3 regions of the Cytobacillus pseudoceanisediminis genome follow, and region 2 is predicted to be linked to each of the others. Evidence: riboswitches for the same ligand, from Rfam matches in the RefSeq annotation. Region 2 holds a riboswitch; each other region holds the start of a gene.
What was found. A riboswitch is a leader RNA that binds a small molecule or an ion and turns the genes downstream of it on or off. The one in region 2 is predicted to bind thiamine pyrophosphate.
Positions count from the first base shown of each region.

Region 1: another riboswitch for thiamine pyrophosphate. It lies ahead of M5V91_RS19715 (thiamine phosphate synthase); the one in region 2 lies ahead of M5V91_RS08065 (3-oxoacyl-ACP reductase).
Region 3: another riboswitch for thiamine pyrophosphate. It lies ahead of M5V91_RS13550 (ABC transporter substrate-binding protein); the one in region 2 lies ahead of M5V91_RS08065 (3-oxoacyl-ACP reductase).

Region 1 is NZ_CP097349.1:3,651,251-3,654,376, forward strand. It holds gene thiO (glycine oxidase ThiO) at 1-531, opposite strand, end outside; gene M5V91_RS19715 (thiamine phosphate synthase) at 528-1,139, opposite strand; TPP riboswitch at 1,227-1,332, opposite strand; partial or broken gene thiC (phosphomethylpyrimidine synthase ThiC) at 1,362-3,126, opposite strand, start outside.
Region 2 is NZ_CP097349.1:1,515,431-1,518,556, forward strand. It holds gene M5V91_RS08050 (sigma-70 family RNA polymerase sigma factor) at 1-85, opposite strand, end outside; gene M5V91_RS08055 (Cof-type HAD-IIB family hydrolase) at 464-1,213, shown strand; gene M5V91_RS08060 (OsmC family protein) at 1,247-1,708, opposite strand; TPP riboswitch at 1,825-1,935, shown strand; gene M5V91_RS08065 (3-oxoacyl-ACP reductase) at 2,039-2,800, shown strand; gene thiM (hydroxyethylthiazole kinase) at 2,814-3,126, shown strand, end outside.
Region 3 is NZ_CP097349.1:2,536,288-2,539,413, forward strand. It holds gene M5V91_RS13535 (twin-arginine translocase TatA/TatE family subunit) at 135-308, opposite strand; gene M5V91_RS13540 (NAD-dependent deacylase) at 425-1,138, opposite strand; gene M5V91_RS13545 (YkvA family protein) at 1,285-1,698, shown strand; TPP riboswitch at 1,772-1,880, shown strand; partial or broken gene M5V91_RS13550 (ABC transporter substrate-binding protein) at 1,989-2,990, shown strand; gene M5V91_RS13555 (thiamine-binding protein) at 3,004-3,126, shown strand, end outside.

The DNA.
Region 1 (3,126 bases), 2.1 Mb from region 2:
TGTATACTCATATATTTCTGCGCCAAGGGCTATTGAAGCTTTTGCAAAGGCAAGGGACAATTCATATGCCTGAACCTGTCCGTCATTCGGTATATACATGGCCCCCCTCAATTTATTTGATACGAATGGTTCACGTTTGATCAGGTCATCAATCGAAAACCATTCGGCCTGCTCACCCGCTTTTTGCTGGCTTTCTATCAATCTTTTTAATGTCTGCCCCTCCTCTTTATTAGCCGCCACTTTATATACACCCTTATTTTGATAGCCAATATGCACTTGTGATAAATCTTCCAGTTCAGGAATCAGGATCCGGTACATGGAGCGGCTTTTGCATGCCAGCTGAAATAGCGGGCCGTCTTCAGCCAGTTCCGTTTGGGCTCCTAAAATTCCAGCTGCCGCTCCGGAAGCCTTGCCGGCTATTTTACCCTTATCCAAAACGGCCACTTTATACCCTCTTTTAGCCAATTGAAAAGCAATGGAGCTTCCGTTAATGCCACCGCCAACTATAACGGCGTCATAAATTTTCCTCATTTTTTCCCCTCCTCATTTAACTTTTTTGAAAAGAGCTTCGCTGCCTCTGCAGGGTCCTTTGCCTGCAAAATCCCTGACATTACAGCAATGCCATCTGCCCCCGCCTCCAAGACCTCAGGGACTCTCTCTGGTTTAATGCCTCCAATTGCCATTACCGGAATTTCTACTGCCTTTTTAAGAGCCTCCAGTGACCCAGTGCCCCTTGGCGGGATTCCCTTCTTGGAGTCGGTTTCAAATATGTGCCCAAACAGGATATAATCAGCCCCCTGTTTTGCAGCCTCTTCTGCTTCTTCAGAAGAATGTACGGAACATCCGATGGGCATATCTAGAAAATGCGTTTTGACAACACGGACTGGAAGGCTGTGAAAAGCAAGATGGGCACCTGTTTTACATGCCCATGCAACATCCACCCGATCATTTATAACAATTTTATGAATGGGGATTCCCTCATTACAAAGCAGCTTAACTCCTTCATATAGCTCCCTTGAGGTTCGATGCTTTTCCCTCAAGTGGAACCTGTCTGCAAAGGGTTCCACTTCACCTGCTATCTCAGCAAAAGCCTCTAGAGATAGCTTTCCATCTGATATAACATGCAGCTGTTTCCTCATAGCGATAACTCCCCTGTTTTTTTATGCTTTTAGCAAATTAAAAACCACCTTCTAAATAGAAAGTGGCTGTACGGGGCTTATGAATATAGCCCCGATACTCCACTTCCCTACGCTGGTATGCCAGATCAGGTTCCAAGGGTTTTAAAGCTTTTGCTTTAATCTCAGCCTGCAAACGGCACCCCCAGCAGATATAATTACTATTAAATTTCTAAAATACTATTTTTACTGATAAATACTTCCCCCGGTTTTTTTAAATTCCTCAGCTTTTTCTTCCAAGCCCTTCTGTATCGCTTCGTCCGTGTCAAGCTTATTCTCTTTTGCATAATTCCGGATATCCTGCGAAATTCTCATGCTGCAGAATTTTGGCCCGCACATGGAACAGAAGTGAGCTGTTTTAGCCCCTTCAGCCGGCAATGTCTCATCATGGTATTCCAATGCGCGTTCAGGATCAAGCGACAGATTGAATTGATCCCTCCAGCGGAATTCAAACCGGGCTTTTGACAGGGCATCATCTCTTTTTTGTGCTCCCGGGTGGCCCTTTGCCAGATCTGCAGCATGCGCTGCAATTTTATAAGTAATGACACCCTCGCGTACATCATCTCTATTTGGCAAACCCAAATGTTCTTTAGGAGTAACATAGCAAAGCATTGCCGTACCATACCAGCCTATCATGGCAGCCCCGATTGCAGAGGTAATGTGGTCATATCCTGGAGCTATATCTGTTGTTAGGGGCCCAAGTGTATAAAATGGCGCTTCCTTGCAGATCTCCAATTGTTTATCCATATTCTCTTTAATTAAATGCATTGGAACATGGCCAGGTCCCTCCACCATTACCTGTACATCGTGTTCCCATGCAATTTTCGTCAACTCCCCAAGTGTCTCGAGCTCTGCAAATTGAGCCTCGTCATTGGCATCTGCAATCGATCCCGGGCGCAGCCCATCCCCGAGTGAGAAGGCCACATCATAGGCTTTCATGATCTCGCAGATTTCTTCAAAATGTGTATATAAAAAGTTTTCTTTATGATGATGCAAACACCATTGGGCCATAATGGATCCGCCCCTCGATACAATTCCGGTTAAGCGTTTTGCCGACAGCGGAACATACCTCAAAAGGACACCTGCATGAATGGTAAAGTAGTCAACCCCCTGCTCAGCTTGTTCGATTAAGGTATCTCTGTAAACTTCCCACGTAAGATCCTCGGCAATGCCATTAACTTTTTCAAGTGCCTGATAAATTGGCACGGTGCCGACCGGAACGGCAGAGTTCCTGATAATCCATTCACGTGTGGTATGAATATTTTTGCCTGTAGATAGATCCATGATCGTGTCTGCTCCCCATCGAGTAGCCCAGGTCATTTTTTCTACCTCTTCCTCAATAGAGGATGAAACAGCAGAATTTCCAATGTTCGCATTAATTTTTACGTGGAAATTCCTTCCGATGATCATCGGCTCTGTCTCAGGATGATTGATATTGGAAGGAATGATTGCCCGCCCTCTTGCTACTTCAGACCGCACAAATTCCGGATCCATATTTTCCCGAATGGCTATATACTCCATCTCAGGAGTAATGATCCCCTTTTTTGCATAGTGAAGCTGGGTAACATTCTTTCCTTTTTTTGCTCTCAATGGCTTGCGGGATAAGCCAGGAAAAACTTTATGATTAGCACGCGGATCATGTTCATCGCGGTACCCATTATCCTCGGGCTTTATTTTCCGCCCATCATACTCTTCAACATCCCCGCGTTCATGAATCCACCGGCTTCTCAGAGCAGGAAGCCCTTTTTTAGATCTGCCGTATATTGAGGATCCGTATAAGGTCCGCTCGTATCATATACTCGAACCGGCTCATTGATTTCCTCTCCAAAAGTTCCGGAAGTAGGACTTAACTCTATCTCACGCATTGGAACCTTTATATCAGGCCTGGATCCCTCCACATAGACTTTTTTGCTGCCAGTAAAGCACGACATAATGGAAATGCTCTTTTGAT
Region 2 (3,126 bases):
CATACTCATCCATGATCATTTCAAGAACGAGAGCACGGTCTACTTGATCAGCAATTGACCGCTTTACATACTCATCAGAGCTCACATGACTGCCTCCTTGCTAAAATGCCAGCTGCCTATTCCGGCTGCCTTTTGTTTGACTGACAGTTAGACGACAGATGCAAGAAAATCGCTTCAACTTTTTGGCATTTATTAAGCTTATTCAAAAAAAGCGGAGACCATTTAGGAGGCTCCTATATAAATAAATCTACATCAATGCATAGGTTAAGAACAGTAGGAGCAAAAATAATATGGGAGGCATTCATCAACACCTCATTTATTGAGTAATTCCAGCCTTTACATTTAGATTGGGAATAATAATCCCTATATTGAAAAAATGATTCTGCCCAAGTGCTTTGTTTTTGATGGGAGGATTGTTTATTTATATAATGGCTATATTGTGCAAGAAAGAAGGGAGATTATTATGTCACAATCAAATATTGCTCCACAGATCAAATTAATCGCTCTTGATATGGATGGAACCTTGTTGAATTCCAGAGGGGAAATTCCTGATGAAAACCGTAAGGCCATACGAGAGGCAAAGGAAAAAGGAATTGAAGTTATTTTGAGCACTGGAAGATCCAGGCTTACGGCAGGCGACCATTCCGATTCTTTGGAATTGAACTCCTACTTGATCACAGTCAACGGCAGTGAAATATTTGGCCCTGATGGTGAATCAATCTCAAGGACTCCAGTTGATTCAAAAATAATGGAGTGGATGTGGAACCTATCCCAGTCACATAAGACTAATTTCTGGGCAACAAGCTGCGAACGGGTTTGGACGAATGAAATGCCTGAAAATATTCATGACCATGAATGGCTTAAATTTGGATTTGATATATCAGATGATGAAATCAGGGAACTCATTCATAAAGAGCTTCAAACAAAAGGGGATCTGGAGATTACAAATTCCAGTTTAACTAATATTGAGGTAAATGCTCTTGGAATCAATAAAGCTAAAGGTATCCAGAAGGTAACAGAGCTTCTTGGCATTTCGATGGAAAATGTAATGGCGATGGGTGACAGCTTAAATGATATTGCCATGATCGAGGAATCAGGCTGGGGTGTAGCAATGGGAAATGCGCAGGATATTGTGAAAGAAACAGCGAATGCTATTACGGGAACTAATGATGAAGCTGGTGTTGCACAGGCAATCCGAAAGTGGGCTCTTTAAAGAATAAAAACCGGCAATCATGCCGGTTTTTGGTTATTTCGAAGGATTTTTGGCAGTTAGAATCGTTTCTTCTAATTCTACCTCTACATTACCTTTAATCGCCCTGGAAATCATACAGGATGCTTCAGCTTTTTGCGCCAGCTTGCGCGCAAGTGAATGATCCTTTTCAGTCGCATCCGCCTGTAACAAAATAACAGGGCGATGAATAATTTTCTTGTATGTAATCACACCTTTAGTTACATCTACAATACCGGTTGATTCCATCGTAAGGTTTTCTTTCTCGAGTTTACTTCGTTCCATCATAGCTGCCAGGGTAATAATATAACAAGTTGCCGCTGCCCCCAGCAGCATTTCATCCGGATTTGTTCCGATTCCGGGTCCTTCCATTTCTGGCGGAATGGAAACCTTTGTTTTAAGCCCGCCTGTTTCAATTTCTCCAACATCATTCCGAAGTCCTGGCCAATATGCTTTTAATTGGAATTGGTGTTCAGCCATTCTTTAATTCCTCCAAGTTATGTATTTCTATTTACACCTTAAAGAGGAACAGGCAGAATTGCAAGACTTTACAGATTTAACGTTTCAGGCTAAGATGAAAACAGCCAACTTAATAGTTTTACTGCTAGGGGTGCCCGATGCGCGGGCTGAGAAAGAAACCGGACTGTTTTTTACCCTTCGGACCTGATCTGGATCATACCAGCGTAGGAAAGTAGTAATTGCGGGGAACGACTAATTCTCTTAGATTATTCAGCCAGGTCCAATTGCGGATCTGGTTTTTATTTTGTTCTCTAAAACAGATGAATTGGCTATCAATAAGGAGGATTTTCTATGAATCTTAACGATCAGATTGTCATTATTACAGGCAGCAGCAGAGGGCTGGGCAAAGAAACCGCAAAAGCATTCGCGAGAGAAGGAGCGAAAGTTGTCATTAACTATTTCCATAGCGAGGAAAAAGCCCATGCTCTGCAGAAGGAAATTGGCGAAAAAGCCATTGCCATTCGTGCTGATATTCGGGACAGTGTTCAAGTGAACTCCATGTTTCAAGAGACGAAGGAACACTTTGGAGCTCCCATTACAACTATAGTCAATAATGCACTGGTAAACTTTCAATTTGACCCTATTTCGAAAAAAGATGCAGAAACAATTAAATGGGACGATTACAAAAGCCAGCTGGAAGGTGCAATTCTGGGAGCATTGAACACAGTTCAGGCAGGTCTTGAAGATATGAAAAAACTGGAGTTTGGCAGGGTAATCTCGGTCGGCACCAATCTATTCCAGCATCCAGTTGTACCCTATCATGACTATACGACCAGCAAAGCTGCTTTATTAGGCTTCACCAGAAATATGGCGAATGAGCTGGGCCAATATGGAATTACGGCAAATATGGTATCGGGAGGTTTGTTAAAAACGACAGATGCCAGTGCTTCGACCTCTAAGGAAGTCTTTAAAATTATCGAAAACTCGACTGCATTAAGAAAAGTCACAGATCCTCAAGAAGTGGCTGATGCGATAGTCTTCTTCGCTTCTCCATGGGCAAGGGCAGTTACTGGACAAAATCTGGTTGTAGATGGCGGATTAGTTATGAATTAAAGGAGGATATTAGATGAACATTCAGGAGTTTAGCAGTCTATTGGAAAAAGTAAGAGTGTCAAACCCTCTTGTACATAACATTACAAATGTGGTGGTAACAAACTTTACTGCAAATGGCCTGCTGGCAATTGGGGCATCACCAGTAATGGCATATGCACATGAAGAGGCAGCTGAAATGGCTAAAATAGCTGGTGCATTGGTTCTCAATATGGGAACACTGACAGAAAAAGAAGTAAAAAGTATGCTCATAGCGGGTAAATCAGCAAATCAGCATGGGGTTCCAGTCATTTTCGACCCGGTTGGTGTCGGCGCCACGGCTTATCGCA
Region 3 (3,126 bases), 1.0 Mb from region 2:
GTATATACATGTTAGTCAACCATTTTTTCATTTCTCTCTTTTCTATACCCATTCACTCGCTTCGAAAGCCAGAAAATAAAAAACCGGCTTCGAGACTATTGTCTGCAAAGCCGGTTCTAAACCACTTGAATAGGTTATTTCCTTTTATCATTGTCATCATCTTTTGTGAGTTCACGGGTAGATTTCTTAAATTCTTTTAATGTCTCCCCGAACGCTCTTCCTATTTCAGGAAGTTTCTTGGGTCCAAAAATAATCAGAGCCAAAACCAGGATTAGAATTAAACCTGGAATACCGATGTTTGATAACATGCTGAACACTCCTTATATATCATATCGCTTGAGGCAGTAGTAATCATGTTCATTGTCCATTATAGTTGATTGATAAAAAAATCATAGCATGAGTGCTATGATTTCATGTTTTTTGACTATTTGAAGGCTCTATCAAGTTCATCCAGCACTTCACCAATTTTGCGGTCATGAATCACTTTATCAGCATAAATATCGAAATCCGTAGGTTCCATATTAATAATCACAAGTTTTGCTCCTTTTTGTTTGGCTATCAGCGGAAACTGATTTGCAGGTGTTACAGTCAAGGATGATCCCAGAACAATAAAAAGTTCTGCTTTTTCTGTTTCATCTGCTGCGAAATCTAAGGCCTCCTCAGGGAGCATTTCCCCAAACAGAACCACTGAAGGACGGAGCACACCCCCGCAACGGCATTGGAATTGACCATGCAAATACCCCTCGCTCGGGAACTCTTTTTTACATTTCCGGCAATGGAGTGTCTGCAGATTCCCATGGAGCTCTGATATTTTTTCACTTCCCGCGAGTCCATGAAATCCATCCACGTTCTGGGTAATAATGCTCTTAATAATACCTCTCTTTTCCCAATCTGCAAGAATATAGTGCCCTTGATGGGGATTACACTCCTTAAGCCCGATTACCCTGTGCCGATAAAATTCTATAAATTCGTTCACATTTTCATTCAATGCTTTTGTACTGGCTATTTTCCCAGGATCTTTCCCATTCCATAATCCATTATTGGCAGACCTGAAATCAGGCAGTCCGCTTTCTGTCGACATTCCTGCTCCAGTCAATATTACTGTATAATTTGATTCTTTCAGCCATTTCTCAAGCATAGATATCAGCTCCCAATAAGGTTTTGTCACAGGTTAAATTTGATTTCCATTTATTTCTCCCAATGAAATGTTTATGTCATGTCAGGTATGCGGTAAATACTAGATTATAACTGTTTATGCGAATTATCAATATAGGAGTGATAGCTATGCCTGAAATAGAAACCAAAGTTTATAAGGACGGCTATAAAAAATTTTCATCCAGGGCTAAACGTTATGCGGACGATCCTGAAAAAACAAAAGGACTTTTAAGAAAGGCTACACTTAAAGCAGATAAAAACCAATCTTCATTAAGTGATATATGGGAAAAGTTTCAGCTTCTGATCGATTTAGTAAAGTCATGGTCTAAAGGCGATTACCGGCATATTTCAAAAAAATCGATTATCTTTATTATTGCTTCCATACTATACTTTGTTTCCCCAATAGACCTTGTTCCTGACTTTTTAATAGGAATGGGAATCTTAGATGATGTAGCAGTCCTTGGTTTTGCCGTTAGCCAAATTACAGGTGAACTTGAAAAATTCAGAATTTGGAAAGAGAGCAGGACGATTGGAATGAAATAATTATTTTCTGTGCATTTTAATATTATTTGCTATAATAATGATGGAAAGTATTTATGCTGTCAAAATTAAATAGCAAGAAATGTAGGGGAACCGGTATGCCGGTTGAGACTTCATCATTAAGATGCTGACCCTTTGAACCTGATCTGGCTCATACCAGCGTAGGGAACATATTCTTAAACATACTAAATGTTTTTTATATGCGCCCTGGTTTATACCGGGGCGTTTTTATTTTTCAGGGCAGACTATCATTAACTTTCCTTATTACATAACGTTTTTTAGGAGGAGTACTTATGAAAAAGTGGATTGCAGCTATCTGTTCGCTGCTGCTTCTTTCAGGCTGTGCCGGCAATGGACCGGATAATCAGACTGGAAGCGAAGATTCAGACAGCAAACAAGATTTGAAAAAAGTTACTGTTGTACTGGATTGGACACCTAATACCAATCATACCGGCTTATATGCCGCAAAGGACAAAGGATATTTTAAAGAAGAAGGGCTCGATGTAGAAATTATAATGCCAGGTGAAGCAGGTGCAGATCAATTGACTGCATCAGGCAAGGCTGATTTTGGTGTCAGCTATCAGGAAAGCATCACGGAAGCACGTGTACAGGGCGTTCCCCTTGTATCGATAGCAGCTGTTATTCAGCATAATACTTCCGGTTTTGCATCCCCTGCCGAAAAAAACATTAAATCGCCGAAAGACTTTGAAGGAAAAACTTATGGCGGCTGGGGGCACCTGTAGAAAAATCGGTAATAGACTCCCTAATGAAGAAGGAAAACGCTAATATTGATAAGGTCTCAATTGTTAATATGGGGGATGCTGACTTTTTTACAGCTGTTAAAAGAGATATAGACTTCGCATGGATTTATTATGGATGGACAGGTGTAGAAGCAGAACTTCGGGGGAAAAGATTAATATGGTCTACCTTACCGACTACTCAGAAAAACTGGATTACTACACGCCCGTTCTCGCAACCAGCGAAAAAATGATTGCAGATGATCCGGATACTGTCAAAGCATTTGTAAAAGCAGCAGCAAGGGGATATGAATTTGCAATCGATCAACCTGGCGAAGCAGCAGATATTTTGTTAAAGAATGCTCCGGATCTGGACAGCGAATTGGTCAAAAAAAGCCAGGAATGGCTATCCCCCGCTATCAGGATGATGCTTCAAGATGGGGTGAACAAAAGCTTGAAGTCTGGGAAAACTATGCAGACTGGATGCATGAAAATGGTCTTTTAGATAAAGAATTAGATGCAGGCAAAGCATTTACTAATGACTTCCTGCCGGAATAAGGAGAGTTCAAATATGGCAAACGCACTTGTAAGCATTCAGATCATACCGAAAACAAAAGATGGGGAAAATGTTATACCTTACGTTGATGAAGCAATTAGTGTCATTCAGCAATCCGGTGTTAAGTACGAAGTGCAT